DNA from 3 places in the Gottfriedia sp. NPDC057991 genome. Region 1 is predicted to be linked to each of the others. Evidence: riboswitches for the same ligand, from Rfam matches in the RefSeq annotation. Region 1 holds a riboswitch; each other region holds the start of a gene.
The links. A riboswitch is a leader RNA that binds a small molecule or an ion and turns the genes downstream of it on or off. The one in region 1 is predicted to bind cobalamin.
Positions count from the first base shown of each region.

Region 2: another riboswitch for cobalamin. It lies ahead of metE (5-methyltetrahydropteroyltriglutamate--homocysteine S-methyltransferase); the one in region 1 lies ahead of ACFVR2_RS17180 (DUF4430 domain-containing protein).
Region 3: another riboswitch for cobalamin. It lies ahead of ACFVR2_RS04680 (ABC transporter substrate-binding protein); the one in region 1 lies ahead of ACFVR2_RS17180 (DUF4430 domain-containing protein).

Region 1 covers NZ_JBHVQN010000005.1:110,552-121,755, reverse strand. Annotated here, with positions in the region: gene ACFVR2_RS17230 (aromatic ring-hydroxylating oxygenase subunit alpha) at 1-199, shown strand, start outside; gene ACFVR2_RS17225 (aldehyde dehydrogenase family protein) at 199-1,641, shown strand; gene ACFVR2_RS17220 (tartrate dehydrogenase) at 1,666-2,760, shown strand; gene ACFVR2_RS17215 (sigma-54 interaction domain-containing protein) at 2,837-4,198, opposite strand; gene ACFVR2_RS17210 (DUF3311 domain-containing protein) at 4,337-4,525, shown strand; gene ACFVR2_RS17205 (sodium:solute symporter family protein) at 4,522-5,997, shown strand; gene ACFVR2_RS17200 (GDSL-type esterase/lipase family protein) at 6,003-6,599, shown strand; gene ACFVR2_RS17195 (DUF2584 family protein) at 6,790-7,032, opposite strand; gene ACFVR2_RS17190 (phosphotransferase enzyme family protein) at 7,172-8,077, shown strand; gene ACFVR2_RS17185 (hypothetical protein) at 8,243-8,437, shown strand; cobalamin riboswitch at 8,655-8,849, shown strand; partial or broken gene ACFVR2_RS17180 (DUF4430 domain-containing protein) at 9,126-11,204, shown strand, end outside.
Region 2 covers NZ_JBHVQN010000009.1:41,360-52,563, reverse strand. Annotated here, with positions in the region: gene ACFVR2_RS23420 (hypothetical protein) at 1-49, opposite strand, end outside; gene exaC (acetaldehyde dehydrogenase ExaC) at 197-1,714, opposite strand; gene ACFVR2_RS23410 (YitT family protein) at 1,881-2,699, shown strand; gene abc-f (ribosomal protection-like ABC-F family protein) at 2,808-4,640, opposite strand; gene ACFVR2_RS23400 (acyl-CoA thioesterase) at 5,062-5,556, opposite strand; gene metE (5-methyltetrahydropteroyltriglutamate--homocysteine S-methyltransferase) at 5,573-7,861, opposite strand; cobalamin riboswitch at 8,010-8,207, opposite strand; gene ACFVR2_RS23390 (amino acid permease) at 8,475-9,863, opposite strand; gene brnQ (branched-chain amino acid transport system II carrier protein) at 9,992-11,204, opposite strand, start outside.
Region 3 covers NZ_JBHVQN010000001.1:912,256-923,459, reverse strand. Annotated here, with positions in the region: gene ACFVR2_RS04685 (FecCD family ABC transporter permease) at 1-899, opposite strand, end outside; gene ACFVR2_RS04680 (ABC transporter substrate-binding protein) at 865-1,824, opposite strand; cobalamin riboswitch at 1,949-2,120, opposite strand; gene ACFVR2_RS04675 (ATP-binding protein) at 2,268-4,052, opposite strand; gene ACFVR2_RS04670 (response regulator transcription factor) at 4,052-4,771, opposite strand; gene ccsB (c-type cytochrome biogenesis protein CcsB) at 5,006-6,172, opposite strand; gene resB (cytochrome c biogenesis protein ResB) at 6,193-7,809, opposite strand; gene resA (thiol-disulfide oxidoreductase ResA) at 7,838-8,365, opposite strand; gene rluB (23S rRNA pseudouridine(2605) synthase RluB) at 8,646-9,374, opposite strand; gene ACFVR2_RS04645 (hypothetical protein) at 9,615-9,893, shown strand; gene ACFVR2_RS04640 (hypothetical protein) at 9,961-10,233, shown strand; gene ACFVR2_RS04635 (S-ribosylhomocysteine lyase) at 10,659-11,132, opposite strand; gene ACFVR2_RS04630 (class I SAM-dependent DNA methyltransferase) at 11,161-11,204, opposite strand, start outside.

The DNA of each region.
Region 1 (11,204 bases):
TAGAGATGAAAATTTAACACAGGAAGAAAAAGACTTAGTTGAATTTGCTGAAGTAGTACGAAATGAAGATGTTGAACTTGTTGAATTAGAACAAGTTGGATTTCGTTCACGAGCATTTAATAAAGGCTTTTATTCATCTTCAGAGAAAGCAATAGTTCAGTTCCATGAGACGGTCTTAAAGGCACTGGAGGAAGAATGATGATAAACAAAATAAGCCCGATAAAAAAATATTTATTTATTAGTGGAGAAGAAGTACAAACAAATGAGTATTCAAACTTGTATTCTCCTTATACTAGAGAAGTAATATCAGAGATTGCTGTTGCAACTAAAGAACAAACAGAACAGGCAATTGAAGCAGCATACCAATCAAAAGATGAGTTTGCTAGAATGCCAGCATTTGAGAGGGCACAAATTCTTGAAAATGTTGTTCAGTTATTAAAAGATAATTTTAATGAAGCTGCTGAAATAATTACAAAGGAAACTGCGAAACCAATAATGTTTTCAAGGGGAGAAGTAACAAGAACAATAGAAACATATAAATTTGCAGCGGAGGAAGCAAAACGAATCCAGGGAGAAACAATTCCGTTTGATGCTGCTTCTGGCGGTGTAGGAAGAGTAGGATATACAGTGAGAAATCCGATTGGTGTCATAGGAGCAATTACTCCGTTTAATTTTCCTATGAATCTAGTGGCACATAAAGTTGGGCCAGCTATTGCGTCGGGCAATACGGTAGTTTTAAAACCGGCTTCTCAAACACCACTTTCAGCACTTTTTATTGCTAAGCTATTCAAGCAAGCTGGCTTACCAGACGGAGTATTAAATGTTGTAACGGGTCCAGGTCGCACGGTTGGAGACACGATTGTAGAAGATGACCGAGTAAACATGATTACATTTACCGGTAGTACTAGTGTTGGGATTAATATTAGAAATAAAGCAAAGTTAAAGAAAACAACGCTTGAACTTGGATCAAACGCTGCAGTCATTATTGATAAAAATATTAATGTCGATGAAATTATTGATCGCTGTATAATGGGTGCTTTTTCAAATCAAGGTCAAGTATGTATCTCATTGCAGAGAGTTTTTGTGCATGAAGAGATTTACGATGAGTTTACTTACAAATTCGTAGAGGCAACTAAAAAGTTAAAGCTTGGAAATCCATTTGACCATGAAACCTATCTTTCTTCATTAATTTCACCTGTTGAATTAGATCGGGCGTTAGGTTGGATTGAAGAAGCAAAACAAAGCAATGCAAATATACTTACTGGTGGTAAAGCGCAAGGGAATATATTAGAGCCTACAATAATTGCTGATTGTACATCTAGCTTAAAAGTTTCATGTCAGGAAGTTTTCGCTCCAATTGTAACAGTTAACAAAGTGAAATCAATCCAGGAAGCTATCTCTAAAGTAAATAATTCACGCTATGGATTACAGGCTGGAATTTATACTGATAGCGTATCGAATGCACTACTTGCTTCAAAAGACCTTCATGTAGGTGCGGTCATCATTAATGATATTCCAACTTTTCGAGTTGATAATATGCCATATGGCGGTGTAAAGGAAAGTGGTACTGGAAGAGAAGGGATAAAGTTTGCAGTAGAAGAAATGACCGAGTTGAAGCTAATTGTCTGGAATCAAAACTGAATTAAGTAAGGTAGGAGATTGGGTATGAAAACACATAAAATAGCAGTTATCCCAGGAGATGGAATAGGTCCAGAAGTGATTAATGAAGGTGTGAAAGTATTAAATAAAATTGCTAGTCTCGATGATTCATTTAAATTCGAATTTACATCTTTTCCTTGGGGATGTGAATACTATGCTCAATTTGGAAAAATGATGGATGATGATGGAATTGAAAGATTAAAAGAGTTTGAAGCAATTTATTTAGGAGCTGTCGGATTTCCTGGTGTACCTGATCATGTCTCATTGTGGGACTTGTTATTAAAAATTCGTAAAAGCTTTGATCAATACGTAAATATACGTCCTGTAACCCTATTAAAAGGAGCACCGTGTCCTCTAAGTAATATGGTAACCGAAGACATTAATATGTTATTTATCCGAGAGAATACAGAAGGTGAATATGCAGGAGCAGGTGATTGGCTATATAAAGGAAAAGAACATGAAGTAGTTTTACAAAATAGTGTTTTCTCACGCAAAGGTACTGAGCGCATTATACGTTATGCATTTGAAGTAGCCCTTAAACAAGGAAAAACATTAACAAGTATTAGTAAAGGTAATGCTTTAAACTATTCTATGGTATTTTGGGATCAAATATTTGAAGAAGTGAGCAAAGAATATCCTTCAGTAAAAACATACTCTTATCTTGTTGATGCAGCTGCTATGCTTATGATTAAAGACCCGAAACGGTTTGAAGTAGTAGTGACTTCTAATTTATTTGGTGATATTTTAACTGATTTAGGTGCAGCCATCGCAGGAGGTTTGGGTCTTGCAGCTGGAGCAAACATAAATCCCGAGAGAGAATATCCTTCAATGTTTGAACCGATTCATGGTTCAGCACCAGATATATCAGGAAAACAGATTTCGAATCCACTTGCAGCAATTTGGTCCGCTAGCCAATTGCTTGATTATTTAGGCTATGAACAGTATGGTAAGGTAATTCTTACTGCAATTGAAGAACTATTAATTGAAAAAAAATTCTTAACACCTGATTTAGGTGGAGAATCAACTACATCAGAAGTAGGGAATCGTATCGTCGAATTGATAGCTTCTAAACTAAATGTATTACAGACACACAAGAATTAACGAATGGTAATAGGGTTTAATAATTAAAAGGGAAATACTACAGAAGTATCTCCCTTTTAATTTAATTATTCTATATTTACTCGCTTTTGCAATACTTTCGGATTAAGTTGTTCGCTTTTGTTTGACTTAAACCAAGATCTTTTGCAACTTTTCGAGAGCTCTTATGAATCGCGTAAGATTCGATAATCATTTTTTTCTCAGTTTCTTCTAAAATATTTTCCAATGAGCTTTCCTCTTGGATTGTGATTGTATCATCATCAGGAATTAATTGTGACGGCAAGTCAGATAATCGGATGACTGATTCACTAGTAATTACAAGTCTCTCAATAATATTTTCAAGCTGCCTTATATTACCTGGCCATTGAAAAGCTTCAAAAGCGTTTTTTACATTTGATGAAAATGAACGGTTAACTTTGTATTTATGATTGAACTTAGTTAAGAAATGATTCGCTAATAAAGGAATATCTTTTTTTCTTTTTCGAAGCGGTGGAATTTGAATATCAATTACATTTAAACGGTAAAATAGATCTTCTCTAAACTGTTTTGATTTTACCATTTCCAAAAGATTACGGTTCGTTGCCGTTATTATACGAACGTCTGCTTTTTTTAATTCTCTGCCTCCTACTGAAAAAAAGCTGCGATCCTGTAATACTTGGAGTAATTTTGCTTGAAATTTTAAGGAAATCTCCCCGATTTCGTCTAAGAAAATTGTACCTTTATTTGCAGTTTCGAGTAAGCCGATTTTTCCATTTTTTAAGGCTCCTGTGAATGCACCAGTAGCATAACCGAATAGCTCAGATTCCAATAAATCTTCTGGGATTGCAGCACAATTAATGGCAAGAAAAGGACCGTTTTTCCGGTTACTTAAATCATGAATATATTTAGCAAGTACACCTTTTCCGGTGCCAGATTCACCTTGAATTAAAATATTTGTATCAACAGGGGCAATCTTTTTACAAAATTCAATGATATTGGTCATTTCCTCATCAATTGTTAAAAATCCATGCGAATCAAATTGTTCTTTCAAATTTGGCATTTCATGAGTGTTATTATGAATAATAGAAATATAATTTTTTTCGCGAGATGTAATGAAAATGAAATCCAATTTTTTATTAATAGGATTGAAAATCGGAATGGCAGTTGTGACTAATTCTTTACCTGTATGTGTGGTTTGATTAATTGTAACTGTATTATTTTTCTCTAAAACAATTGGAATAATTGAAGGGGTCCAATATCCTTTTTCCAAAAAAATTTCATTATGTTTTCCTATAATCTCGTTTTGTCGTAAACCGTAATGTTGTTCACACATTTTATTAACATAAATGATTTCAAGATTTCGGTTTAAAATATAAATTTCATCAGAAGAATAATTTAAAATGTTTAACAACACTTCTTTATCGAATTCTAGTATTTCTGAAAGATTAGAATAACTGTTCATAATGTATGCTCCTTTTTAAGCGCTTACAATAAGAGGCTAATATTTTACTATTTTATAAAACGAGTTTAACATAAGTCTATGAATTATTAACAGAATTTTGTAAAAAATCAACCGATTGAGAGGTAAGGAGGAAATAGAATGAAATATTTTGCAATTTTTTTAACTATCTTTGCTTTCATAGGATCATTAACTATTGTGAATCGGGTGGAGCCTTACATATTAGGATTACCGTTTATTGTATTTTGGTCAGCGAGTTGGTTAGTCATTACATCTGTCTGCCTTTTTATTAGTAATGCAATTTTAGAGAAGCAGGAGGAAAATCAATGAGCATTCTATTAATTGGAATTACGTTTCTGTTAGCACTTTTTTTAGGTATACGTGCCCAAAGAGGAAGAGAAATGAATTTGGAATCATGGGTAGTGGGAGATCGAAATTTTGGTAGTATTATTATGTTTGTCCTAATGGCTGGTGAAATGTTTACAACTTTTATATTCCTAGGTGCTAGTAGTGCCTCCTATTCAATGGGGGGACCAGTAATCTATATTTTCTGTGCTGTTACTTATATTATTCCATTTTGGATTTTACCTCATATTTGGCGTTATGCGAAAAAACATAATTTATTAACTCAACCAGATTTCTTTGTTAAAAAATATAATAGTAAATCTTTAGGACTGATCGTTGCAATAGTTGGAGTAGTTTCCATTATTCCATATATGGTACTTCAACTAAATGGTATAAAAATTATTGTATCTGAAGCTTCATACGGCGCTATTTCTCCAAATTTAGCAGTATGGATTGGTGTAATTGTTGTGACAATCTTTGTTTATATCTCAGGAATTCATGGTTCAGCATTCACTGCTATATTAAAAGATATTTTGATGCTCATAACGATTTTGTTTTTAGGGATCTATTTACCTTTCCATTATTACGGTGGTGTAGAACCGATGTTTAGAACGTTAGATGCTGCTAAGCCTGGTTTCCTATTACTACCTAAGGCTGGCTATAGTATTTCTTGGTATGTGTCAGTTTGTTTAATTATTGCGCTCGGTCAATATATGTGGCCACATGTTTTCGGTGCGAGTTTATCATCAAAAGATTCAAAAACATTACGTAAAAATGCAGCACTAATACCTCTTTATCAAATTCTGATGGTTTTTATTCTTTTTATTGGCTTTACTGCACTTTTACAAATGCCACATATTCCAGGAGGACGAACTGATTTAGTTTTATTCGAAATTGCTAAAGCGACACTTCCACCTTGGTTTATTGGTGTAATTGGTTCAGCTGGTCTACTTGCAGCGTTAGTTCCTAGTTCGTTGTTATTATTAACGGCTTCAACATTACTTTCTAAAAATATTTATAAAGTAATAAAACCTGATACAAGTGAAGCGAAATTAGCGGGACTTACAAGAATCTTAGTTCCGATCATAGCTTTAATAGCATTAGTCTTTACGTTCTATGGTGGTAAGACAATGCTTTCTCTTTTATTGATGGCATATAGTTTTGTCTTACAATTGTTCCCTGCATTAATTGTTACGTTTTTAAAACGTAATCCGGTCACAAAAATTGGAGCAGTAGCAGGGATACTATCTGGACTTACTACAGTTGCATACGTAACAATAAAAAATACAACATTTGGGACATTATTCCCTCATGCACCGCAATTTTTGAAAGATTTTGATTCAGGTTTTATTGCATTCACGATTAATATTGTCTTTATGTTTGGTGTTAGTGGAATTACTTATTTAGTAAAAATAAGACCAAGAGTAGGTCAAGAAGCTATAAAGGAACAATGGTGAGATAGATGAAAATTGTATGTATTGGTGATAGTCTTACAGAAGGTTTAGGAGTATCAAAAGTTGTCGCATGGCCGAATATTCTTCAAAGCGAATTATCAGTTGAAATTATTAATAAAGGAATTTCAGGTGATACAAGTACTGGAATGTTGTCACGATTTTACCATGATGTCGTATTAAACAATCCATCACATGTTATTATTTGTGCAGGTGGAAATGATTTGTGGTGGGAAGTTGAAATAAAATATATACTTTCAAATATTTATTCGATGGTAAAACAAGCAATTCACAATGGAATTCAACCTATTGTAGCAATCCATCCACCAATTCACATAGATCTTATCAATCATGAAGAAGTATGGGAACCGATTTCTGGTTTTGAAACATTCGTGTTGAAGGCACAAGAGTTAGCCAATCGAATCGAGCAAATGGTAAAAGTAAATCAATTTAAACTTATTGATTTTCGAATTCCATTTCAACATCATCAGAATCTAAAATCAAAGTTTTTTGAAGGCACTGATGGAGTACATCCAAACGAACTTGGACATAATGCTTTAGCAAAACAAGCATATCAAACGATTATACAGTTAAATAATGATTATTAATAAGGTTTCAAATGAACGGATAGCGAAATAAAGCTATCCGTTTATTTGAACCTACAAAATAATGTGCAAATTTGCGCAAACAACAATCTTTTTCTTAGCTGTTAATTCAAATTTTTTTTATTTTAACTAAAAAAAGGACTGTATTTTTTTGACAGTCGTTTTAGGTTCTAATATAAGTAGTGGTGTCTTTTTAATTAACTGTATCAATTGCTTTTAGTTCATAAACAATATAAGTATTCTTATTTCTCCATTCGATTTTCTGTATAACAGCTACTCCAAAAGGTTTTTCATCAGTCTTTCTCGAGACATTGATTGGTGTGTCAATAGGATATAAATGGTATCCGATTTGTTCTAGCGTGAATAGATTGTTTTCTTGTCTAACGGCGTGATCGTTCGTCACAATTAACCAATTAAATTCAAATGGCATACTCATATTTTGAAAACTCCTTAAATTGAATAGATAGAATATTTAATATAGATAAGAATAACCCTTGAAAATATCTTAATATATTTTTGTTCTAAACACAAAAAGGGGAGTGAATAAAATTTTATATGATAAGTAGGGACTCTCAATGAATAAGAAGCATAATAATCAAGTCCGTTTAAGCGGCGGACTTCAAAATGATGTATTTTATGATGAAGATTATCATAGGGTAGTTAGGCAGTCTAAATTAGGTAGAACAAAAGAAATGGTGTTACAGGAAATTGAATTTATAAATTTTTTACATATGCAAGGGGTAAATGTTCCTAGAGTAGATCGTAATTTAGGAGAAGTAGATGGAAGAGTCATAACTTATTTTGAGTATATTGATGGCGAACAAATTGATGTTACAAACCCTAACCTTTGGAATATACATCTCTTTGAACAATGGGGTAAAAAATTGGGGAAGATGCATTCTTTAGCTAAGCGTTATAAATTAAATATGGTTCATCGTCCTGTCTGGTCACTTGATAACTTTGATGTTTTTGGAATTAGAGATCAGTTAGTTCCTAATATGAAAGTGATTTATGATAAACACATGAAAAAGCTCTCAGAATTTAGTGTGACAACCGATACATTTGGAATTATTCATAATGATTTTCATCAAGGGAATATAATTTTAGTCGGTAATACTCTCTTTACGATCGATTTTGATGATTGTGCATTTAATTGGTTCGCACAGGATATTGCTACAGCTTTTTATCATGCGTATTGGCAACAGAACTCTTTTAATAAAATAAGTGAACAGTTTATTGAGACTTTTATAGTGAACTTCTTTAAAGGCTATAAACTAGAAAACTTACTTCATAATGACATAGTAAAACAAATCCCGATTTTTCTTAAATTGAGAGAAATATTTTTGCACCATTTATTTGTCCAAAAATGGGAAATGAATCGATTAGAGGAGTGGCAAAAATATACACTTATTGATTTAGAAAATAAGATTAAAAATGATGTGCCATATGCAGATATGAAAGATTTTTCGATTTATCAATAATGGAAGCCATAGGATAGCTCTAGTTATAATAACCTAGCTATCCTTTTAATTTTTTTAAACTTTTACATATACTCAAAAACGTATGGTCATTGATTCGCTAATTCGACTATATACTAAAACAAACAGTATTTTTTGTAGTTGCTTTATTGGAAGGGGCTGATGTTTATGCGAAGAAATAAGAATGCGGCTCTTATTGTAATTTTATGGTTATGCATGGTGCTTTTTATAGTTGTAAATGCAATACGTCATATTCGAGTATATATGGTTTACAGTTCAGGCTTAATGCCTTTTATTGTTTGTGGAATGATTATTTTTGCGATTATTATCCTTTATGTAAGAGGGTCGAAGCAGCGGAGATAGAAATAATGATCTAAAATTACTCCTGTGATGAGTAGACTTTTAATATGTAACCATTAAATAGAAGAGAATAAAAAGGTTCACTTTTAATGAGGATAAAGTCACTTGTTTCAATTTAAGATTAAAGTAAGCTTAATTATGGATTTATTTTTTTATAGAAAAAAGATTATAGAATATTAGAAAAATTAAAAATAACTTTGTACAGATGTATACTATTTGTTAAAATGAAAAAGTATATGGTTGCAGTTTGCATTAATAGGGAATTTGGTGAAATACCAAAACAGCTCACATCTACTGTAAAAAGCTACGAAACATTCGAGTGCAACCCGCACTTTAATCACTGGGAAACTGGGAAGATGAATGGAGTAGGCTTGAAGCTTTAAGTCAGGAGACCTGCCATTTGCTTATACAAGTCTTTCGGTGAGGGAAGTTTTGTTATCAGAAAAATTCCGTTCTTATGCTAAAAGATGTATAAGAGCGCTGCGACGCGCGTTTTTTAGTATGCTGTTGGAGCAGTTAAATTTTTGGATAACTATGAGTCTTGCCAATTAGGCAAGGCTCTTTTTTTTGTTGGCAATATAGATTTTTTGTCACTAAAAACACCGGAAAATTCGCAGTGAAAAGGGAGGGAGAATGGCAGTTTCTAAGATTGATCGTTTTTAATATTGAGTGAAAAGAAAGGATTATTTAGATGAAAAAAATAGTAGGGTTATTACTAGCAATTTTTTTAGTTTTTTCAATAACAATTCCAACGAAGTCCGTTTCTGTACACGCTGATAGTCCGATTGGCTATGTGACGATGTCAGTTGAAGCAAATACTTTAGGTGCTGGTTTAATCCGTCAGCCAGTTAAAGTTCCTTTTTATGAGGGAGAAAATTATGCAAAGGTTATTGACCGATTTTTAAATGGGACAAGTAATTATGATAGGTATGGATCATTGAATTCTGGATTTTATTTGTCCAAAGTTAAACTGGAAAATGGGAATATTGATGTTAATATTCCTACAGTTATAAAAAATGCGATGAACTTAAATAATGAAGAAATTATTGCTAATGGAGTTCAAAAGGCAGGATATTTAGGAGAATTTGACTATTTTAATATGTCCGGCTGGATGTACTCAGTCAATAATGAGTTTCCGAACGTTGGGGCTTCCGATAAGTTGCCGAAAGATGGGGATGTTTGTAGATGGCAATTTACACTTTATGGATACGGCTCAGATTTAGGACAAGACAATTCAAGCTTTGGTGGAGATAAAGCTCTTTACACAGCTGCAAATAAAGATTCTTTATTAAAAAAAGTTGCTGAAGTAAATTCTTCACCTGATAAAGAAGCTTTGTTGGCGAAGTCATCTATTCGAACTGCTTATGATCATGCAAATACAACACTTAGTAATTTAACGGTTGATCAAACAACTGTTAATAACGCGTTAACTACTTTAAATGATGCTTTAAACAATGTTGATATAAGTACACAATTAAATGATTCCTTAGGCTATATATTGAATAAAGTACCTAATCCTAGTTTTGGAACAGGTTCAGGTGAATGGTCAGTTCTGTCACTAGCGAGAGGTAATTATAATGTACCTGATCAATATTTTGTTAATTACTATAATCGAGTTGTCGATACAGTAAAGTCAGCAAACGGCGTTTTGTCCACATCAAAGAATACAGAATACGCTAGGTTAACACTAGCACTTAGTGCACTAGGTAAAGATTCTACTGATGTAGGTGGTTACAATTTACTAACACCACTTGCAGATTATGATAAGACAGTCAGCCAAGGGATTAACGGTGGTATATTTGCCTTAATTGCACTTGATACAAATAATTATCAGATCCCTACTATTACAGATTCTGCAAAACAAGCAACAAGAGAAAAATATATTAATTATCTATTAAGTAAAGAAGTAAAAAAGGGAACTGACCAAGCAGGAGGGTTTGCATTATTTGGCACAACACCAGATCCCGACATTACATCAATGGCATTACAGGCATTGGCTCCATATCAATCTATGCCAGATGTAAACGCAGCAATTAATCGTGCATTAACAGCGATTTCAACTATTCAAAAAGCAGATGGAGGATTTACTGCATTCGGTTCGACTTCTAGCGAAAGTATTTCACAAGTTATCGTAGCTTTAACAGCAGTAGGGGTAAATCCAGCAACTGACAGTCGATTTGTAAAACCAAATGGAAACTTAGTGACTGCTCTACTTAGATTTTATGTAAATGGTGGAGGATTCAAGCATGTTTTAACTGGAAATGCGGATGGAATGGCTACTGATCAAGCAACATACGCTCTTGTATCTTATGACAGGTTTCTAAAAGGAGAAAATAGTCTTTATAAAATGACGGATGCTCCAGTAACTTTGGTAGCAAATCAAATTAATGCATTGCCTACAACAATTACAATTTCAAACGAATCTGATATTGTGACAGCTCGTACGACTTATGATGGATTATCAGCAGCACAAAAGGGATTAGTGTCATCAACTGTATTAGATAAATTAGTTGCAGCGGAATCAGTAATTAATAGATTAAAAGACGAAGCTAAACTAATCGATTCAGTAATAAACAAAATAAATGAGTTACCGACAACAATTACATTATCAGATGAAACAGCAGTAGTTTCATCCCGTGAAGCATATGATGGTCTAACACAAGCTCAAAAAGAGAAAGTAACGGAAGCTGTATTGAATAAATTAGTTGAAGCAGAAACAGAAATTAATAGATTAAAAGACGAAGCTAAACTAATCGATTCAGTAATAAAC
Region 2 (11,204 bases), on a different contig from region 1:
AACCATACAGTACAATCATGATAATTACATAGATTACTAGAAATAACATATTTAGTCCCTCCAATTTATACTTTTTATTAAACATATTAAATGGCTACTAGTTTTTATGTATGGTTTTTAGAAAATTATTATTTTAATGTATTCTTTCTATTTAAATCAAAACACTCCAGTAAATGAATACTGGAGTGTAAAAGTTTTAAAAGAATCCTAGTTTGCTCGGAGAATAACTAACTAGCAGATTCTTTGTATTTTGATAGTGGTCCAACATCATTTTATGCGTTTCACGACCTACTCCTGAATTTTTATACCCACCAAAAGCTGCATGTGCAGGATAAGCGTGATAACAATTTACCCAAACTCGACCTGCTTCGATATTGCGTCCGAATCGATAAGCAGTATCCATATCACGAGTCCATACCCCCGCTCCTAATCCATATAATGTATCATTAGCGATTTCCAGTGCCTCTTCTTTTGTTTTAAATGTAGTAACCGAAACAACAGGACCAAAAATTTCTTCCTGGAATACTCTCATTTTATTGTTCCCTTTAAAAATTGTAGGGTTTACATAAAAACCATCTTTCAATTCTCCATCAAGAACATTACGACTGCCACCAACTAAAACTTCTGCACCTTCATTCTTTCCAATTTCAAAATAAGATAAAATCTTATTCAATTGCTCGTGGGAAGCTTGAGAACCGATCATTGTTTGAGGATCCAATGGATTTCCTTGTTTAATCGCTTTAACACGATTTACTGCTCGATCCATAAATTCCTCATAGATTGATTCATGAATAAGCGCTCTTGAAGGACATGTACATACTTCTCCTTGATTTAAAGCAAACATCGTAAAGCCTTCAAGTGCTTTATCGAAAAACTCTTCATTGTCTACTACATCTTCAAAGAATATATTAGGAGATTTACCACCTAATTCTAATGTAACAGGAATTAAATTCTTTGAAGCATATTCCATAATTAGTCGCCCAGTTGAAGTTTCACCAGTAAATGCAATTTTCGCAATTCGATCGCTTGAAGCTAATGGTTTACCTGCTTCAAGTCCAAATCCGTTTACAACGTTAACAACTCCAGGTGGCAATAAATCTTGAATTAGTTCCATTAAAACTAACACAGAAGTTGGCGTTTGCTCAGCCGGTTTTAGAACAACACAATTTCCTGCAGCAAGGGCTGGAGCTAGCTTCCATACAGCCATTAAAATCGGGAAGTTCCATGGAATAATCTGACCGACAACCCCTAATGGCTCTTTATAATGATAGGCAACTGTATCACCATCAAGTTCACCGAGTGATCCTTCTTGCGATCTGATACATCCGGCAAAGTAACGGAAATGGTCAATTGCTAATGGAATATCCGCAGCTAATGTTTCACGAACAGGTTTACCATTTTCCCAAGTTTCAGCGACAGCAAGATATTCTTTATTTTCTTCCATACGATCAGCAATCTTATGTAAAATATTTGCCCTCTCAGTTACTGACATTCTTCCCCATTTACCTTTTGCACTGTGTGCTGCATCAAGTGCTTTTTCGATATCTTCTGAAGTCGATCTTGCAACCTCACAAAAGACTTGTCCAGTTACAGGCGATACATTTCCAAAATACTGTTCTCTTACTGGTCTTACCCATTCCCCACCAATAAAATTGTCATAACGATTTTTAAACGTAATTAATGAACCAGATTTTCCAGGTGTTGCAAATACCATAATGATTCCCCCTTAATAGCTTGTCTCTTTATAAACCTATGAAAGTGTGTATATAACTATGACTAATAATAGATATTTTGTTTAATAGAAATTTTTTGATTCGAAACTCATTATTAGGTAGAATGATAGAAGTGAAAAAAAATCTGTTAGAAAATGAGGGGTAACTGTGCGTAAAAACTTCGTAGATATTTTATATCTCCTTGTTGGATCAGCCATATTTGCAGTCGGTGTTAACTTCTTTGCAATACCGAATAAATTAGCTGAGGGTGGCTTTACCGGCATTACGATGATTACTTATTATCTATTTAACTGGTCACCTGATGTCGTATATTTTGTTTTAAATGCTTCCTTGTTAATAATTGGATATAAATATTTAAAGAAACAACTAATAATATATACAGTTATTTCCATAGTAGCGATTTCATTTTTCTTACGTATTACAGACGGTTATGGCGTACCAACAAGCGAAACTTTATTAGGTACTATTTTTGCTGGTGTTTTAATTGGACTAGGGTTAGGAATTGTCTTTCGTGCGGGCGGTACAACAGGTGGTTCCACAGTTCTTGCTCAAATGGTTCATCAATCCTTCGGGTGGAGTATTAGTAAATCTTTACTATTATTTGATCTAATTGTCGTTTTAGGTGGTTATTTTGTTATCGGCTTTGAGAAAACATTATATACTGTCATTTCGATTTATATCGGTATTAAAGTGTTGGATTTTATTATGGAAGGATTAAATCCTAAAAAAGCGATTACGATTATTTCCGATCAGGCGAATGAAATTGCACAAATCGTATCAAATGAAATGAATCGAGGAGTAACAATTTATCCTGCAAAAGGCCACTTCTCTGGCCTAAGAAAAGAGTCCTTATACATTATTCTTAATAATAAAGAACTATTTGAACTTAAAAAAATAATTCACACAATTGATCCGAAAGCATTTGTCGTTATACATGATGTAAATGATGTACTAAAGGCAGGATAAATAGTTAAGTAAAACTCGGATCTATAATAAAAAACAAATCACCATAAGTAATCCAACTTAAGTGATTTGTTTTTTATTTTCTCTTGTATTAAATTCTTATGCTCTTACTTACCCTTTCTTCTCCCTTCTCTCTGTCAAAAACCTCTCATTTATTCCATCGAGTTCCTTTTGTAGCTTAACGATTTTTGAAATTTGAGCCTTCTTTTCTTCATCCGTATCTTTTTCTTCTGCATTCATTGTAGCTATTTCTAGTTGTAGTCTAATTCGTTCATTTAATAAAGTTTGCTGATCGTTTGAGATGTTCTGTCTACCGTTCCATTCTGCAAAAGATCCTTTGAATTCATAAAGATTGCCATTTTCAATATGAATTACACGATTTGAGACCTTTTTTAGTAAATATGGATCATGCGACACGACAACTACTGCTCCAGGATAGGCAGCTAATGCTTCTTCAATTCTTTCTCTCGTATGAATATCTAAATAGTTTGTTGGCTCATCAAGTACTAGTAGATTAGCATCTGAAAAGTATAACTTTACGAAAGCAACTCTACATTTCTCACCCATACTTAATTGAGCAATATTTTTGTAAACATCCTCTCTTCTAAAAAGGAAACAGGCTAAAATTGTTCTGGCTTCTGTTTCAGTCATATTTGGAAGTGATAAAATTTCATTTAGAATTGTTGAATCCTCATTTAACGCTTCTAGCTCCTGCATAAAATAACCTATTTTTAATTGAGGATTATGTTTTACAGATCCACTATTAGGAATCATTAATCCTGTTAATAATTTTAAAAATGTAGATTTTCCAGAACCATTTTTTCCGATTACGGCTAATCGATCTTCTCGATTTAAAATAAAATCAACTTGGTTAAATAACGATTTTTCATCATATGAAAAATCAACTTTTTCGAATGAAATCATTTGTTTAGCTGAAAATGAATCATTTTCAAAGCTCGCTGAAATTATTTTAGCTTCTTTTGGTTTTTCTACTTTTCTTTTCTCTAATCGCTCTAAATCCTTTTCTTTTGATTTAAATCTTAATGCGTTTTTTGCCGCTTGTTTCTTCGCAAAAGGATCACGTTCACTAGCTGCGTTATGCGAGCTTGTAAACCATTGTTTATATTGATTAATTGTTTCAATGAGCTTTTTCTTTTCCGCTTCTTGTTTCTCATATTGTGCTTGCTGCGTTTTTCGCTCATGTTCTTTTTGTATTTTGTATGTTGAATAGCCACCATTATACTTAAATGTACCAAATTCCGTTAATTCAACAGTAACAGACGCAACATCATCAATGAATTGTCGTTCATGGGAAATAAAAAGTACACTACCTTTAAAGTTTTGCAACCAATCCGTTAACCATTGGATAGACTCAGTGTCTAAATGATTTGTTGGTTCATCCAAAATTAACAATTTTGGTTCCTTCATCATGATTTTTGCTAATTTGACTTTTGTTTTTTGGCCACCACTTAACTGACTAAATGGGTTATTCCATAATTCTTTCGGTAATTGAAATTTCTTCAAAACTTGATCTATTTTTGTTTCCCAATCATAGCCATCTAATTCTAAATATTTACTTAAACTCTCATTATATTTAGCAAGATTTTCTTCATTAGACAGATCAAGTACATACTTTTCTAAATTCTTTTTGATGAAATATCTCTCTTGATCAAATGACTCGATCACTTCCCTTGCTGAAAAGTTTTCCTGATTCTCTTCATCAGTTAAAAGCCATCCAATTTCATCTTTAGAATAGTGAATTTGCAGCATTCCTTTTTTCAATGGAATATTACCTAAAAGGGAATTAATAAATGTTGATTTTCCAACTCCATTTTCACCTATTAATGCTACCCTTTCACCTTCTTTAATGTCTAGGTTTCCATTTTTAAAAATTGTTTTTCCATTTAATTCTATTTCTATATTCGATGCTTTTATAATAAACATACACTTCACTCCATCCGATTTTAAAATATCACTCTGCTTAAAATTCAATCTGTTTTCGAAAGTATTTATTAACGAGAGAAAATAAAAAACACACAAGCAGTATCTGCCTGTGTGTAAATTGGATGCGATTTAATAAGCCGTGTATATATGAAAAAATATATACGTTAGATGATCTTTCAAATGAAATATAATCGTAAATAAACCATGTATTTTAGACAATGGATTAATTTAATATTAGTATAGGCTCATAAATAGACATAGTTATCCAATTTCTCTGATTTCAGGCAGAGTACTTTTTTGCTATAAAATTCGTTAGCTTAAAAAGTTATCGGATATTGTACATAGTGTCTAAATTTGATGCCTCCTTAAAAATATTATTTTAATCTTAGCTTACTTTTAGTATGATTTCAATGCTTTCTTTTTATTCTTTCCAAATTAATGCCAATTCCTTACTTAATTTCTTTCTTAATTGGCGACTTTCTAATCGTTTAAATGCTAATTGCTGTAATTTAATTTCTTCCTCAGTTTCTGGTATTACCTCTACTACTTTATGTGGTTTTCCATCTTTAAGTGCAACAAATGTTACAAAACATGTTGCAGCAACTCTTTTTCCACCTGAAAGTAGGTCTTCAGCAGTAGCTCGAACAAATACTTCCATTGAGCTTGAGCCTGTTAAGATCACGAACGATTCATAATATATGCAGTCACTTTCTCGAACTGGACATAAAAATTCTACTGAATCCATCGATGCGGTTACACATTCCATTCTCGAATGCTTTGTAGCTGAAATGGAGGCAATTAAGTCCATTGCGGCAAGCATTTTTCCTCCGAATAATGTACCATGGTTATTTAAGTCAGTTGGAAATATTCTACTACTATCAAATACTCTAGATTCTTTTACATATCTACCACTCATCGATTTCACCCTATCATTAAATAATTGAATAATATTTTTCTCGAACTTTTTTCGCAGATTTTACCATATTTGATAAGGCGTCAATTACCTCAGCTTCATTACGTGTCTTTAAACCACAGTCTGGATTAACCCAAAATCTATTTGCATCACACACTTTTAAAGAACTTAAAATATTTTCTTCCATTTCCTCAACCGATGGTACCCTCGGACTATGAATATCATACACGCCTAAACCAATTCCAAATGGATAAGGGGACTCAGATAAATAAGTAGAAAATTCTTGATGACTTCTTGCATGTTCAATTGAAATAACATCTGCATCTAATTCAATAATTGTGTCCATAATATCGCTAAAGTTGCTATAACACATATGAGTATGGATTTGCGTTTCATTTCGGACGCTTGATGTAGCTAAACGAAATGCTCTCGTTACCCAATGTAAATATTGATCCCAATCTTTTTGCTTCAAAGGTAAACCTTCTCGAATTGCAGGTTCATCAACTTGAATAATTGAAATACCAGCAGCTTCAAGTGCTTTTACTTCTTTACGTAAAGCTAAAGCAATCTCATTTGCTATTTCCTCTCTTGTACGATCCTCGCGAACAAACGACCAATTTAATATTGTAACAGGACCTGTTAACATCCCTTTGACTGGTTTAGTTGTTATACTTTGTGCATACTCAGTTTCATTTACAGTAATTGGCTTAGTAAATTCCACTTTACTGAAAATAATTGGCGGTTTTACACAACGCGATCCATAAGATTGAACCCACGCTTTTTTCGTAAATGCAAATCCTTCTAGTTTCTCACCAAAATATTCAACCATATCCGTACGCTCATACTCACCATGTACTAATACATCCATTTCAATATTTTCTTGAATTTCAATCCATTCTTTAATTTTCAATTTAATTTGATTCATATATTCTGATTCATCGATCGTGTTTTTTCGCCATTGCTGTCTTACTTGTTTAATTTCCTTCGTTTGAGGAAAACTTCCAATAGTAGTCGTTGGTAAAATCGGTAAATTCATTACTTTATTTTGTAAAGGATATCTTAAATGAAATGGTACTGGTCTTCTAAAATCTTCTTCATTAATGGATTCCAATTCATTACGAGTTGAGTGATTTTTTTCACTAAGTTGTTTTAAATTTACTAAACAATTACTTGCATATTTAACTTCATTATCAAACATGCTCGCTTTGTTAATGAATAAACTTTTTAGTATAACTAACTCTTCCAATTTTTCATCGGCAAACGCTAATGCCTCGAATAACGTTTCATTTAATAAATTCTCTTCAATTTTTGTAACTGGTACGTGTAGCAAACTACAAGACGGTTGAATCCACCAATCTTTTGGACTTATTTCTTCTTTGAGGGAATTCAAAAAATCAATGCAATCATTTAAATCATTTCTCCAAATATTACGTCCATTAACGATGCCTACGCCTAGTACTTTGTCATTTGGAAATCCGTGCTCGAGTATTGACTGTAAATTCCCATCTTTACCATGAACAAAATCAAGTCCAATGCCTTCTACTGGGAATGTAATTAGTTCCTTATATTGTTCAACTGCTTCAAAGTAAGTTTGAAGCATTATTGATAATGATGGTACAGCTTTTGCGATTTGATCATAAACTTCTTTCATAAAACGAATATCTTCGCTTGATTCTTCTAACACAAAACATGGTTCATCAATTTGTATCCACTCAACACCTTCATTCTCAAGCTCTTTAAGCATTTGAATATAAAGGCTTACTAGATTATTAATTATTTCTCGTTTTTCTTCTTCTTGGTAACCTTTTGCTAACTGTACAAATGTATAGATTCCTAGAATGACAGGTTTCGTTTTTATACCAAGCTCAAGTAGTGCCTCTTTGTATGCTTCTAATGGCTTATTGAAAAATAATCTTGATTGCTTGTCTTTTTGATATTCAGGAACGATATAGTGATAGTTTGTATTAAACCATTTCGTCATTTCACAAGCTACAATGTTTTTACTACCCCTTGCTAATGCAAAATATGTCTCTAGACTTGGTTTTTCATTTACTTCACCAAATCGACTAGGAATCCAACCAAACATCGTAGCAAAATCTAGCACATGATCATAAAACGTAAAATCATTTACAGGGACTAGCTCCACACCTAATTCATGCTGTTTCTTTATTGAGCTTATTCTCAGTGATTTCATTTCTTTTTCAAATTGTTCTTGATTGATTTTCTTTTGCCAAAAGCTCTCTAACGTTTTTTTCCATTCACGATTTTCACCAATTCTCGGATATCCTAGATTACTTATATGTACCACTTTTTCCCTCTCCTTTTATCTAAAATAAAAAAGCATTTTTATCTCAATAAGAGACAAAAATGCCTTTAAGTTGGAAAACATAAATAATTAGAATACGTTAACTTAAGCTTTCTTTCCATAAGGCACCTCCCTATCTCTCGTAGGTCAAACAGCGTCGATAGAATAGGCAGGTCTCCTGACTTAAGAATCTTTGTAAATAAAAGCCTTCCTAAATTAATAAGTGGCATCTTCTTATTTACTCCTCTATTACAGTGGCGGGACCGTGTTGGAATTAAACCAAACTTCCCTTTTAAGTAAATGAATTCAAACAATGAACTTCATTTACACCTATTCCCTACTATTTAGTTTTCATCATTTTGTCATAAAATGCAACAATAGTCAAAATATTTATTTTTTATTTTCCGTACTTATTTAAAAAAAATTTTATTAGGGTTAAAAAAATACTGTCGATTCTTTATTCGGACAAATAAAAAAATGCGTTCGCATGATAATCTCATCCAGTTTAATTACTGTTTGATTTTATAATACGAACGCCTTGATTGTTAAAAAAATTTATATTTTTATTGTATAACTAAATTCAAATGAACATCTTACGATCAAACTAAGTGATTGATCAATTAGCTACTTTTTCATCTGTTTGAGCATCTAATGGTACACGTTTTCCGATACCGAAAGCATAAAAACAAATGACAAGGATTGCCAAGAAAATAATCCCTACAATAAGTGAGATGCGTGTGTCATCATTAAACCACATACCGATTAATACCAAAACTAAATAGGCTAACGTTAAGTAGTTAGTAAATGGTGCAAAAGGCATTTTAAAAGGATGATTCTTAATTTCATCTCCCTTTACTTTTCTGAAACGAATATGACTAATTAAAATGACAAACCACGGGATCATCCCAGGAAGTACGCTTGCACTGTATACATACACGAATAAGTTTTTTGGTGCAATAAAATTTAAAATAACGCCGACTACTAAACCAATTAGTACACCGATTGTACCGAATAAAGGCACTCCGTTGTTTGAGACTTTTGTAAAATATTTTGGTGCTTGTCCATTTATACCTAATGTATAAAGCATGCGTCCTGCACTATAAATACCACTGTTACAACCAGACATTGCAGCAGTAATTACTACAAAGTTAATAATTCCAGCCGCAGCTGTAATACCAACTTTTGCAAAAGTTACAACAAACGGGCTACCAAGCGAATTTAGTTGATCCCACGGGAAAACTGTTACAATTACAAAAATAGCACCAATATAGAAGATTAAAATACGCCAAATAAGACTTTGAATCGCTTCTTTTAATGTTTTTTTCGGATTTTCAGCTTCTCCAGCTGTAATACCTATTAATTCAACGCCTTGATAAGCTCCAACAACTAGTGAAAGTGCAAAGAAGAAACCTGACCAACCTCCTGTAAAGAAGCCGCCATTTTTCCAAAGGTTAGATATCCCAATCGCATTTCCTCCGTTTCCTAAGCCGAAGAAAATAAGACCAAACCCTGCAACAATCATCAATAAAATTGTAACGACTTTAATCATTGCAAACCAAAATTCAAATTCACCAAATGATTTAACAGAAATTAAATTTGCTGCACCAAGAATCACAATTGCAATAATTCCTGGTATCCAAGCAGGTAGGTCTGGAAACCAGTACTTCATATATGCCCCAACTGCTATAATTTCTGACATTCCAACAATAACCCACTGGAACCAGTTACTCCATGCAGTCATATACCCTGCTAAAGGGTGGATATATTTATGGCCAAATGTTGCAAATGAACCTGTACTTGGCTCTACGTATAGCATTTCCCCCATTGCACGCATAATGAAGAAGATAAAAATCCCCGAAATTGCATAAGCAAGCATTACTGATGGACCTGTCCAATGAATTGTGCTCGTTGAACCCATAAATAAACCTACTCCGATTGTACCGCCTAAAGCAATCATCTGAATATGGCGCGCTTTCAATCCTTTTTTCAATTCCTTTTGTGCCATTCTATTTCCTCCCCTTTTTGATGAAACAAGTGTCACTTTTTGAATCAATCTTAAAAACTTCTCCCCTAAAACCATTACTAACTTATTAAGAATATTTACAGTTAAAAAGCTTCTTTATTTTCCTATAATTAACTGATCTTTCGAACTGAACTAGGAATATTTTTCTTATTTTTCTTACGTAAAATACTAATATAATAACCAATAAAACCACCAATAATAGCTGGAACAATCCAACCTAAACCTAAACTATATAACGGGAGGTACTTAGTGAAAAAATGATGAATGACTTCAATATGTATTCCAGCCGAGTTTAACCCATCAAATAGACTCACGATAAAAGTTAAGATCAAACTGCCTTGATACACCTCTGACCTACCTTGAAATATATAGTGTAAGAATGTTAAGAAAATTAAGGATATAGCGATAGGATATAGTGTCATTAATACAGGAATTGAAACTTTAATTAGTTGTGTTAATCCTATATTTGCTATAAGAGTACTAAACACAGTCATAATGATCGCAATTTTTTTGTAAGAAATTTTTGGAAACAATTCATTAAAAAAAGTAGAACAAGCAGTGATCAGTCCAACACTCGTAGTCAAACATGCCACTGTAATCATTAAACCTAATAATATTGATCCATAGGAACCAAAATAATAGTCTGAAACTTTCGCTAAAACTTCAGCTCCATTATCTAATCGACCAAGTTTCTCAACACTAGAAGCGCCCATATAAGAAAGAGCAGAATAGATTATTGCTAAAAGTGAAGCAGCTATTGCTGTTGACTTTCCACAAACGATCATAAGCTGTTTTTTAGTAGTAACTCCTTTTCCTTTAATTGCGTTTACAATAATAATTCCAAAAACAAAAGCTACAAGAGCATCCATTGTTAAATAGCCTTCTTGAAAACCTTTAAAAAACACATTTGTTGTGTATCCTTTAAATGGCTCTTGAAATCTTCCAATTGGATGAACAATAGCGATAACAACTAGCATTCCGATAAACGTTAATTTAATAGGAGTTAGAAATTTTCCAACTACATCAATAATCTTTGTAGGATTAAGTGATAACAAGCATGTAACTGTGAAAAATAAGATGGTAAATATGATTAATGCACCAGGACTTGCATCATTTGATAAAAAAGGTTTAACGCCAATTTCAAACGATACATTCCCTGATCTAGGGATAGCAAAAAAAGGACCAATTGCTAGATAGAGAACCGTAGTAAATACAATACCAAACAACGGATGTACACGTCTAGCTAAAGATTGCAAATTTTTTTCACCTGAAAAAACAAAAGCTGTAACACCTAACAATGGTAATCCAACTCCAGTAACTAAA
Region 3 (11,204 bases), on a different contig from region 1:
ATCATCGATAAAGGAAGTAATTTTTTATGTAATGGCCCTACAAGTATTCTAGTATAATGCGGAACAACTAAGCCTACAAATCCAATTGTTCCAGAAACGGCTACTGCTGCACCAGATAAAATACTTCCTGTTAACAAAATTAAATAAGTAGATTTTTTCACATCAATTCCGATATGTTTTGCATTTGTGCTACCAAATGTCATCGCATCTAACTGCCTATTTTGACTAAATAATATTAAGAAAGAAATGATTAAAAACGGTAATAAACTTAGAGAGTACTGAATGCCTCTCCCACCAATATTACCCATTAACCATCCAATTACTGCACGTAATTCATTATTTGAAAAAGTTATAAATAATGACAACAATGCAGAACAAAATGAACTTATGATAATTCCACCTAAAATAATTGTCTCTACATTAAGTGATCGATCCAGTTTTCTAACAAATAGTAATAATAAAATAAGTGTACCAAATCCAAATAAGATACTAACTACTGGTAATGTAAAATAAGTAACAAAAGGTAAGCTTATTTGAAAAAACAATACAAACACTGCACCTACAGAGGCGCCTGAAGAAACACCTAATGTAAAAGGATCAGCTAAAGGATTTTTAAGTATTCCTTGAAACGCAACACCTGCCAATGAAAGGCATGCACCGACTAATCCAGCTAACATAATCCTTGGCACTCGTATATTCATGACAATTGTTTGAATATCAGCTGGAACATAATCTGTTTTAAATAGAGCATCTGAAAAGCTAGAAATAATAGAAGAAAAGGGAATCGATGTAGACCCTATCGAAACCCCTAAAATAAATAAAAAAATTAATAAGATAATTGGAATGAAAAAGATTAAATATGTATTATTTATAAAGCTCTGGGTAAACCGCCTTTGCAATTGCTTCGACTCCCTCTGCAAGTCTTGGACCAGGTCTAGATGTTGTATCTGAATTAACATCATATACACGGTGATTTTTAATTGCGTTTACTGTTTGCCAGTTTTTCCTAGCCATTACAGTTTTTTCTAAATTTGGAACATAATATCCATAAGTTGTTAAAATCACATCAGGATTCGCTTTAATTGCTGATTCCTCACTATACTTTACCCAACCTTTTTCACTTTCAGCTACGTTTTTAGCATTAACAATCGAAAGCATTTCATCTAAGAAAGTACCTTTACCTGCTGTATATATTTCTGGCGGACCTGATATTTCAAGCCAAACCTTTGGATTTGTAGTTGCTTTAGCTGTTTTTTTGCTAATTTCATCTAATTTTGTTTTCATACCAGTTACAACTTTTTTCGATTGCTCGGTTTTTCCAGTTATTTCTCCAACTTGTTGAATTGTATCATACACATCATTAATAGTTGCAGCATTTTTTACGACAAAAACATTAATCCCAGCTTGTTTTATCTGTTCTAAACCGTCAGCAGAAATACCTAAACTAGATTCATGTGCTAAAACTAAATCAGGTTTCAATGAAATAATTTTTTCAACATTATATGTCATATCGGCATTACTTCCGCCAACTTTATCAATTGATTTTACTTCTTTTGGATAATTGTCAAAATCTGTTACCCCTACTACATCCTTGCCATCACCAATAGAAAACAAGATTTCAGTATTACTTGGAATAAGTGATACTATTCTTTTAGGTGCCTCTTTAAAACTAATTTCTTTGTTCGTAGCATCTTTAACCGTCATTGGAAAAGTTGCTTGTTCTGTTTTACTTACATTCGATTTTTTTTGTGTCGTATCATTATTACAACCAAATAATCCTAAACACAATAACATAATAATAAAACTTGATAAAAACTTCTTCATTTAAATCCTCCTAAATAATTGAAATGCATAAAAAAAACCCCATCCATTTTGAACGGGGCTGAAACAACATATAAATACAAGAAGTCTTGCAACTGCTGCTTCAAATCCTTACTCCCCGAAGAATTGAACAAGGATGAATTTAGCAGGTCTACTGACTTTGTTTCAACCTACTCCGACCTTCCCATTCTTTCGAACAGTGGCTATTCGTTTCGTCCACATTACAGTTGCGGGGACAGTTCTGGATTATACCAGATTCCCTTTTAAGCAATACTTGCACTAAACTCATCAATATTTCATTAATTCAATCGTAAGATAAATTGGGTAAGAATTCAATTATTTTATTTATAAGTTTATGATTTTACTAACATTTTATCTGTTTTTTGTGTGTTTTGTAGAAATTTCTTCTCTAAATAGATGGGAAATATGTTTTATATGAAACAAGATTACTCTACATCTTTTTCGTTCATTCGTAAATTATGCGGTATTTTAACTTTAAATGTCGTTCCCTGTCCTACTTCACTATAGACCTGGATAGATCCACCATGTGCTGTAACAATATTTTTAACGATGGATAATCCTAAACCGGTTCCACTTCTACCTCTTGTACGAGCTTTATCTGCCTTATAAAAACGTTCAAAAACAAATGGTAAATCTTCATTTGAAATCCCTGCACCTGAATCAATAAAATTAAATGTAGTTGATCTTTCATTTTGATTTACTGAAACAATTATTCTTCCATTTTCATTCGTATGTCTTATTGCATTATCAATTAAATTTGTAAAAACCTGTTCCATTCGATCCTCATCTATGTAGATATTCAAATGCGAAACATTGTCGATTTCACCAAATAGCTTAATATTTTTATCCTTTGCTAGACCTTTAAACTTACGTAAAATTCGATCCACAAATTGTACTAGAGGAACGAACTCTCTATTTAATTCAGTAAAACCGTTCTCCATTCTTGCTAAATCTAACAGATCATTTACTAAACGCCCCATTCTAAGAGACTCATCATAAATGATTTGTGACAATTCTTGCATTTCTTCTTTGGATTCTGCTACCCCATCAACAATCGCTTCGCTATAACCTTGTAATAAAGAAATAGGCGTACGTAGTTCATGAGAAACATGCGCTATAAAATCTTTTCGCATTTTTTCTAAACGTCTTTGTTCTGTAACATCCCGAATCACCGCTACAACGCCTCTTATATTTGTTTGATTATAAAGGGGCGACATTAAAACTTGCCAATTGCCTTGATCGAAATGTAATTCAATAAATTGCTTTTTCTCACTTTCGACTACTAATACAAATAAATCTAATAATTCCTTCGTTAAAACTAGTGAAGTGGGTTCTTCATACTGATCATCATTAAGCATTTTCAAAAAGCGTTCAGCTGGTGGATTTGATGTCACGATTTGACCTTCTTTATCAATCGAAATTACACCATCTACCATACTTGTAATAATGTTAGAAACTTTCTCCTTCTCTTGCTTTAATGCATTCATATTAAAATTTAATTGTTTACTCATCTTGTTAAATGAATACGCAAGCTCTCCAATTTCATCACTTGAATGGATCGGTACTTTCACATTAAAATTTCCTGAAGTCATACTACTTACAACTTCTTTCATTTTTCTAAGAGGTGCTGTAATTTTAGAAGAAAGAAAGAATGAGAAAAATGTTGTTAATACGATTCCGATTGATGCTGCGAGCAAAACAAAATTAGTCGTTTGATGAATCATCACTTTTACAGGTTGTAATGTTTGGTATATAAATACAGCTCCATTATTTGTGGTTGTATGTAATGGAACACCCACTACTAATTTTTCTCTCTCACTATTTTCACCATAAACAAGTCTTTTACTGACCTCTTTATGATCAGTTAACGTTTTATTTAAGATTTCATCATTTTTTATTTCTTTAAAAGGTAGATCCTGTATTCCATAAGTATTATTTGAATACCATGGCTCTTGATCGTCAATAGAAATGATTACTCTTGAATATCGACTAACAATATTATTTGACAAATACTCAATATTTGAGAGTGGTTGACCATTATCTATTAATTGTGCAATTTTCGTTGCATCATCTTTCATATTTTGTACTTGAAGGTCAATGTAAAATTTTTCAAAAAAACCTATTAAGACAAAGGTCAAAAATGATAATACAAGAGAGACTAGTAAGATAATTGTCAGCCAAAGCTTTCCAACTAAACTTCTTACGATCATTACTCCTGACCTACTTCAAATTTATAACCTACACCCCAAACGGTGACAATCATTTTCGCAGCATCCTCAGAGCTTTTACTTAGTTTTTCACGCAGTCGTTTTACATGTGTGTCTACGGTACGTAAATCTCCGAAAAAATCATATTGCCAAACTGATTTTAATAATGTTTCACGATCAAATACTTTGTCAGGAGCCTTAGCTAAAAACAACAGTAGTTCGTATTCTTTTGGTGTTAAACTGATCTCTTCCCCTTCAACAATTACTTTATGAGCGTCATTATCAATCGTTAGATGCGGAAACACAACGATATCCTTTGCTGAAGAATTGTCTGAAGTAAATACTGGTACAGGTGAAGAACGTCTTAATAGAGCTTTAACTCGAAGAACTACTTCACGCGGACTAAATGGCTTAACGATATAATCATCGGTACCTACTTCAAAACCTTGAACTCGGTTTGTTTCTTCACCTTTTGCCGTTAACATAATCACTGGCGTTGTTTTTGTTTTTCGTAATTCCCTACAAACTTCAATTCCATCAATTTTAGGCATCATCAAATCTAGTACGATTAAGGAATATTCATTCTTCAATGCTAAATTTAAAGCATCCTCACCATTCTCAGCTTCGTCAATACTATAACCATCACGTTCCAAATACATTTTTAATAATCGTCTAATACGATCTTCATCATCTGCTATTAATATTTTTATATTTTGATCCATAATTTCGACCCCCTCTTCATAATTTTACATAATAAAAATTGGATATTCTAGTATAATTTGTGAACATTTTTACATAATTCTTAGAATTTATTATTTCCATAAAATAGTGAAAAAAAACTAGGAAGCAAGAGTCCGATTTCTAGGAAACCAAATTTAAGTAAATGTGGACAGAAATAAAAATTAGAAAAAAAAAAGCCCTGTAAAGGTTTATTCCTTTACAAGGCTAATTATTAATTACGCATATGAGTGTAAACCAGCAATGATTAAGTTAACTGCAATTAAGTTAAACATAATAATTGCAAATCCTAGTACGGCTAACCAAGCAGAATTTTCACCTTGCCAATTTCGTTTGAAACGAAGATGTAAAAACACTGCATAGAATAACCATGTTATTAATGCCCAATCTTCTTTTGGATCCCAGCTCCAGAACTTTGTCCAAGCAATTTGAGCCCAAATCATCGCAAAGATTAGTCCACCAAGTGTAAATACCGGAAAACCAATTGCTACAGCACGGTATCCGATTTCGTCTAATAATTCACTATCGACTTTTTGTACAAATGGTTGTAAAAATGCGCCAATTCTTTTTCTTATAATTAAACGAATGATTGCATATAATGCTGCTCCAGCAAAAACTGACCAAATTACAGTGTTCAATTTTTTAGCATTAACCATTGCTGGCATTTCTGCAAGGGCTTCAAATTTATCTTTTGTTGTCAATTCGCCTTTATGTGGACCAACAATTGATGGAAGATTATAGACCATTTCTTCTTGTAATTTATCTTTATTAATCCAATTATATTTTGCTTCGTATCCAGATGCATTAAATGCTGTAGAAATAATAACGAAACCAACAACAGTTACTAAGAAATATAAAACTGCTTCTAGCCAAAAAGTTTTCTTTGTTGATACTTTTTGATCGATATTTTTAATTAAATAAATTAGTCCTGTAATAAAGCTAATCGCTAAAATAGCTTCCCCTAAAGCTGCTGTTGTTACATGGATATGTAACCAATAGCTTTTTAAAGATGGAACTAATGGTTTGATTTCATGTGGAAATACTGATGCATAAGCAATGATGATTATTGACAACGGTAATGCGAATAAACCAATTATATTTAAGCGATACATAAAATAAATCATAATAAACGCAAAAATTAACATCATTCCAAAGAAAGTAATAAATTCAAATAGATTACTTACAGGTGCATGTCCAGCAGCAATCCATCTTAAAATAAAATAAGTAATTTGCGATAAGAATCCAATTAATGTAATCGAAATACCAATAGTACCCCATCTATTAGGACCATTATCATTTGTTTTCATCGAGCCGCCAAAAAAGAAAGTAGCTACTATATAACAAATAAACGCGATAAATAAAAAATTACTACTTAGCTCGTACATATTTTCCCCCTAGTTAAACGCTATTCTTTAGCTTGTTGATCGATCGGCAATTCAATTTTTGTGTCTACAAACACTTTCTTTAATTCCATCTTTAAACCATAATAGTTTTTATTTGTAAATGCCGCAACCCAAACTTCCCCATCTTGATTCTGTATCCAAACGCGTCGGTGATACCAATACATACCTTGAATTACACCGATCATAAAGATTGCTCCTCCAAGTCCTAGTAACCAAAGAGTTAAATCTTTACGTACTGTTAAACCTGTTGAATCTTTTGTTTCAATCCCTGCAAATGACATTTTATATTTGTTTTCACCATTTGGTTCAATATTTTGTTTAATTGCAACAAATGCTACTTCCCCTTTTGGTGTTTTTGGTGTAGTCATTTTAAATACAAACGCTGGATTGTTTGGTTTTCTTGTTTTTGTATCAGGTTGACCATCAGAGTTAAAATAGAAATCTGGAAAATAATTTTTTAGTTCTACTTTATATCCATTTTTCAAGTCATATACTTCTTTAGGATTTTGTAAATCTACTGTGATTGGCCCTAATTTTTCACCCGTTTGTTTATTTTGTAATGTAAATAAGAATGCACTAAATTCACCAATTCGGTAATCTACTTGATATAGAGCGAAGTTTTGGAACTTTAAAGGTTCATTAACTTTAATACTATAATCTTTTACTTTTTTAAGTTTTGGATCTTCTCCTGGTATTAAATTTCCTTCGCGTTTATACAACGTCACATCGGCTTGATAGTTTTTAGGTATTTTATCATTTCCAAAGCGCTCAATCGCTTTTTTATAAACTTTACCCTCTTTATCTTTATCATACGTTTCCATATGGAAATCATTTAATTTAATATAATAGTTTTGGTTTGTACCAACGACAGGTTTTAATTCGCCTTCTTGAACCCAAAGAGCCTTATCCATATACATTCCTGGTACATATCTCATCATTACCCCAATAAGGAAGATAATTAACCCTATATGGTTTACATATGGACCCCAACGAGAGAAACGACCTTTTTCTGCTAAGATATTGCCGTTTTCTTCACGAATCTTATAACCTCTTTTACGTAAATTAACTTTAGCTTTTTCTATTTCGTCTGGAATATGATCAACTCTACTAATTCCGAACATTTTTTGTCTTTTTAAAAAGTTTGGATGTCTAGTAACAGTTTGTTTGTTTAGAGCTTTATAGAGTGGTAAAATTCGATCTAAACTACAAATTACTAGTGAGATCCCAATCGATGAAACAAGTAACATGAACCACCAAGAGTTAAACGTATTATCTAAACCGATTGCATCGTATATTTTACCAAAGATTCCATATTCATCTTGATAAAACGTTGCAGGATTCGCAGTAGGCGGTAGTAAATCTCTTTGCGGAAAAATAGTACCTAATGCTGCTGCTACTAGCGTAATTAGAATGATTACAACAGCTACTTTTACAGATGAAAAAAACGTCCATATTTTATCTATATAAGTTTGATTATTAACGATTGATCTTCTAGCAGTCCCTTCATAGCGCATATCAAGTATTTCTGTTGCTTTTTCATCTTGAGGTTTACCACATGACTCACATATTTCAGTACCTACATGATTAAGATGACCACATTCACATTTAAAAGTCTCCATTTTATTTCCCCTTACTAATGTACACTCATCATTTTGGTAATATTTCTTTAATATAACTTTCAAAAGAATCTGGTGTCATTTGACCTGTTACGATTCTCTTTATTGTTCCATCCGGACTTACAAAAAACGTAGTTGGTAAAGGGTTAACACCATACGTATTTAAAACCTCTTGATCTTTATCTATTCCGACTGGAAATTTAAGTTTATAATCGCTTACAAATCTTTCTACTGAAAATTTCGATTCATCTGCATTCATTGCAAGTAACTCGATTCCTTTTCCCTTATATTTCGAATAGATTTCATTCATAAAAGGCATTTCTCGCTTACATGGTTCACACCAAGTACCCCAAAAATTAACAATTACGCCTTTTCCCTTTTCACCTGAAAGAGTATATTTTTTACCAGTATTCAGCTCCGTCATAGCAAAGTTTGGCGCTTTACTTCCTTTAGTAATAACTTCATCTTTCTTAAAGAAATTTATGTAAAAAGTATAACCAATTGCACAAACCAAAACTAATAGGATAATTGTTCGAATTAACGTTCTATTTTTCTTCATATATGCAGTTCCTCCCATATGATAGAATATCATTATTTCCTATTCTTGAATAGAATTTTGATACGTTTCAAAAAAGACTAAATTTTCAATCTTTTATCCTGGAATATTAAATGTTTAATGCAAAGAAAAAACTCGGTATTTACCGAGTCGTAGTGAAAAAATAGGATATCAGACTGCATTAAAACACATTTTCTAAAAATGTTAACCGGATTATAAAAAAGTACTGAATATAGGTTAGGTAACTAAGTAAGAAAGCAGTGATCAACAGTCTGACTTATCATTAGCGTGGCTTTGCTGTAGCCATTGCTCTCAGTTTTTTCACTTCATGAGGTGATAGTTCTCTTGCATCACCAGGAGTTAAACCACTCAAATCTAAAAACGCATATCGTTCACGTTTTAACTTCACAACTGGAGTACCAATCGCCTCAAGCATTCTCTTAACTTGACGGTTTCTCCCTTCATGAATGATTAGTCTTATAATTGCAGTATTTTTGCTTTTATCAAGTGAAATCATTTTAACTTGAGCTGGAGCCGTTTTCCCATCCTCAAGCACAATTCCTCTTTCTAATTTACGTAACTGCTCTTTAGTTGGAATCCCTTTTACTTTTGCGATATATTCTTTATCTATTTCATATTTTGGATGTTGAAGTTGATTTGAAAATTCGCCATCATTTGTTAGTAGAATAATACCCGATGTATCAAAATCCAATCTACCAATTGGATAAATACGTTGTTTAATCATTGGAAAAAAGTCTGTTACAACTTTTCTACCTTTATCATCTGAAACACTTGAAATTACACCTGATGGTTTATATAAAAGGAAGTAAACTGGTTCTTCTTTATCAATCGGAATCTCTTCCACTTCAACACGATCGTTACCACTTACTTTAACACCTAACTCAGTAACAACCTGACCATTTACTTTCACTTTTCCTTCTTTAATTAACTCTTCTGCTTTACGACGAGAAGCAATTCCCGCTCTAGCAATAACTTTCTGTAATCTTTCCATTCGATCATTTCACCTCTTCAACCATCATACAGATTTATACAATTGAAAACAAGTAGCAGCTACAAGGTTTTTATGAATAAAGTGAGTTAATCACCAAATCTAAACTTTAATTTCATTTTTCAAGTCGTGCCCATCGCCATTCTTCCACTTAATCCCTTGTCCCTTAATCCCTCTCTCAATATCATATTTTTAAAAATCTATCATATAATTTACTAGATTTGCAGAAATGAGGTAATAGATATGAATTTAACTTTAAAACACTCCTCAGCCTTTGACCGTTCTAAAATTATTACGCCAGGTAGTGTGCTTATTTCTAAAAAGAATGAAACAATCTATATGCTTGTTTATGAAGAAAATGAAGATGATTTCCCATATGTACTTGTCTCATTAACCGATGCAAGACTAGTCCAAAATTATGATATTATGCCAACCCTAGGAGATATTGAAGATTGGATTGGTGAAGTCACGATGGTAACTCAGAAAAACAAATTATCTATTACAATTCAAGCAAATTACTAGTTTGCTGTTTAATCTATTAAGAACCCGTCAATAATATAATAAGTAAAATGAAAAAGGAGCTTACTATATGAATTATTCTTTTAATCCAGCAGTAAAATATAATTCAGTTGGTTCGTTTAAATTAGGCGATGTATTTTTCACTTCCGATAAACCTTCAAAAGCATACAAATTAATCTATGACTCTACAGAAACTAATTTCCCCTATATTTTATTATGCTTAGATGATGCCATTTCAATTCAAAGCTTTGATGATATTCCAACAATTGAAGATATTGAAGAAAATATCGGAGAAATTAAATTCACCGTTCCAAAAGAGAAATTACTTCTTGTAATCAATTAAGCTTTTTTAAATTTTGTTGCTTTAAAACGCCATCAAAATTAGGATGACGTTTTTTTCATTCTGTTGAAAAACGATTTTGCCAATTTAGGAGCCTGCATGAGCTTGATTTCCACTACGAGATGTCCACCTTCCTTAGGGCGAGATTGATTTATTTTTTATCTTTTTTAATTGATATTATTTTGATTTGTTGAATTCTCAATCCATTTTACAATTAGTCCTCGAGATTCATATGGGTTTCGCTCAAATTTATGAATGATTCGTGGTCTTATTTGCAGTTTACTTAATTTTAATTGTAGTTTTGACTTTTTTATTTGCAGTTTTGACTTATTTAATTGCAGATTTGCTCTTTTTATTTGCAGTTCCCCATTTTCTATATTCCTACAAAATATAAAAAACGTCATCCATTAAGATGACGTTTTTCAATATTAAGCAAATACACTTTCTAACGTTTCGTCTGTTTGCTCGCTCCAATATTTTAACCATTTTTTTGCGCCTTCAAGGTCGTGAAGTTTTGCTTGGCCGCATTGAAGCTCATTTGCAGCAGGTACTACTTCAACTTGCAGTCCAAGTTCAGCTGTTTTACGTAATAATGTGATTACTTCTGAAATAGAAGGTGTGCCAGCGATTATTAAATAAAATCCTGTTTGGCATCCCATTGGTGATAAATCAATAATTTTAAAAGGATCACCAGCAGGTACTGCTTCACGAACGTTCAAAGCCAATAAATGTTCTAAAGTGTGAATTGTATCCGGCTTCAATGCTTGCTTATTTGGTTGGCAAAAACGAATATCATATTTTGTAACAACTCCGTCTGTACCAACTGCATGAGTACCACAATGTCTAACGTAAGGAGCAACAACTTTTGTGTGATCTAATTCAAAACTTTCAACTGATGGCATATTTAATTTCCTCCTAAATTACTTCTCTCTATTTTTTTGTAGCTACAACGATCCATACAAAATCATTATATT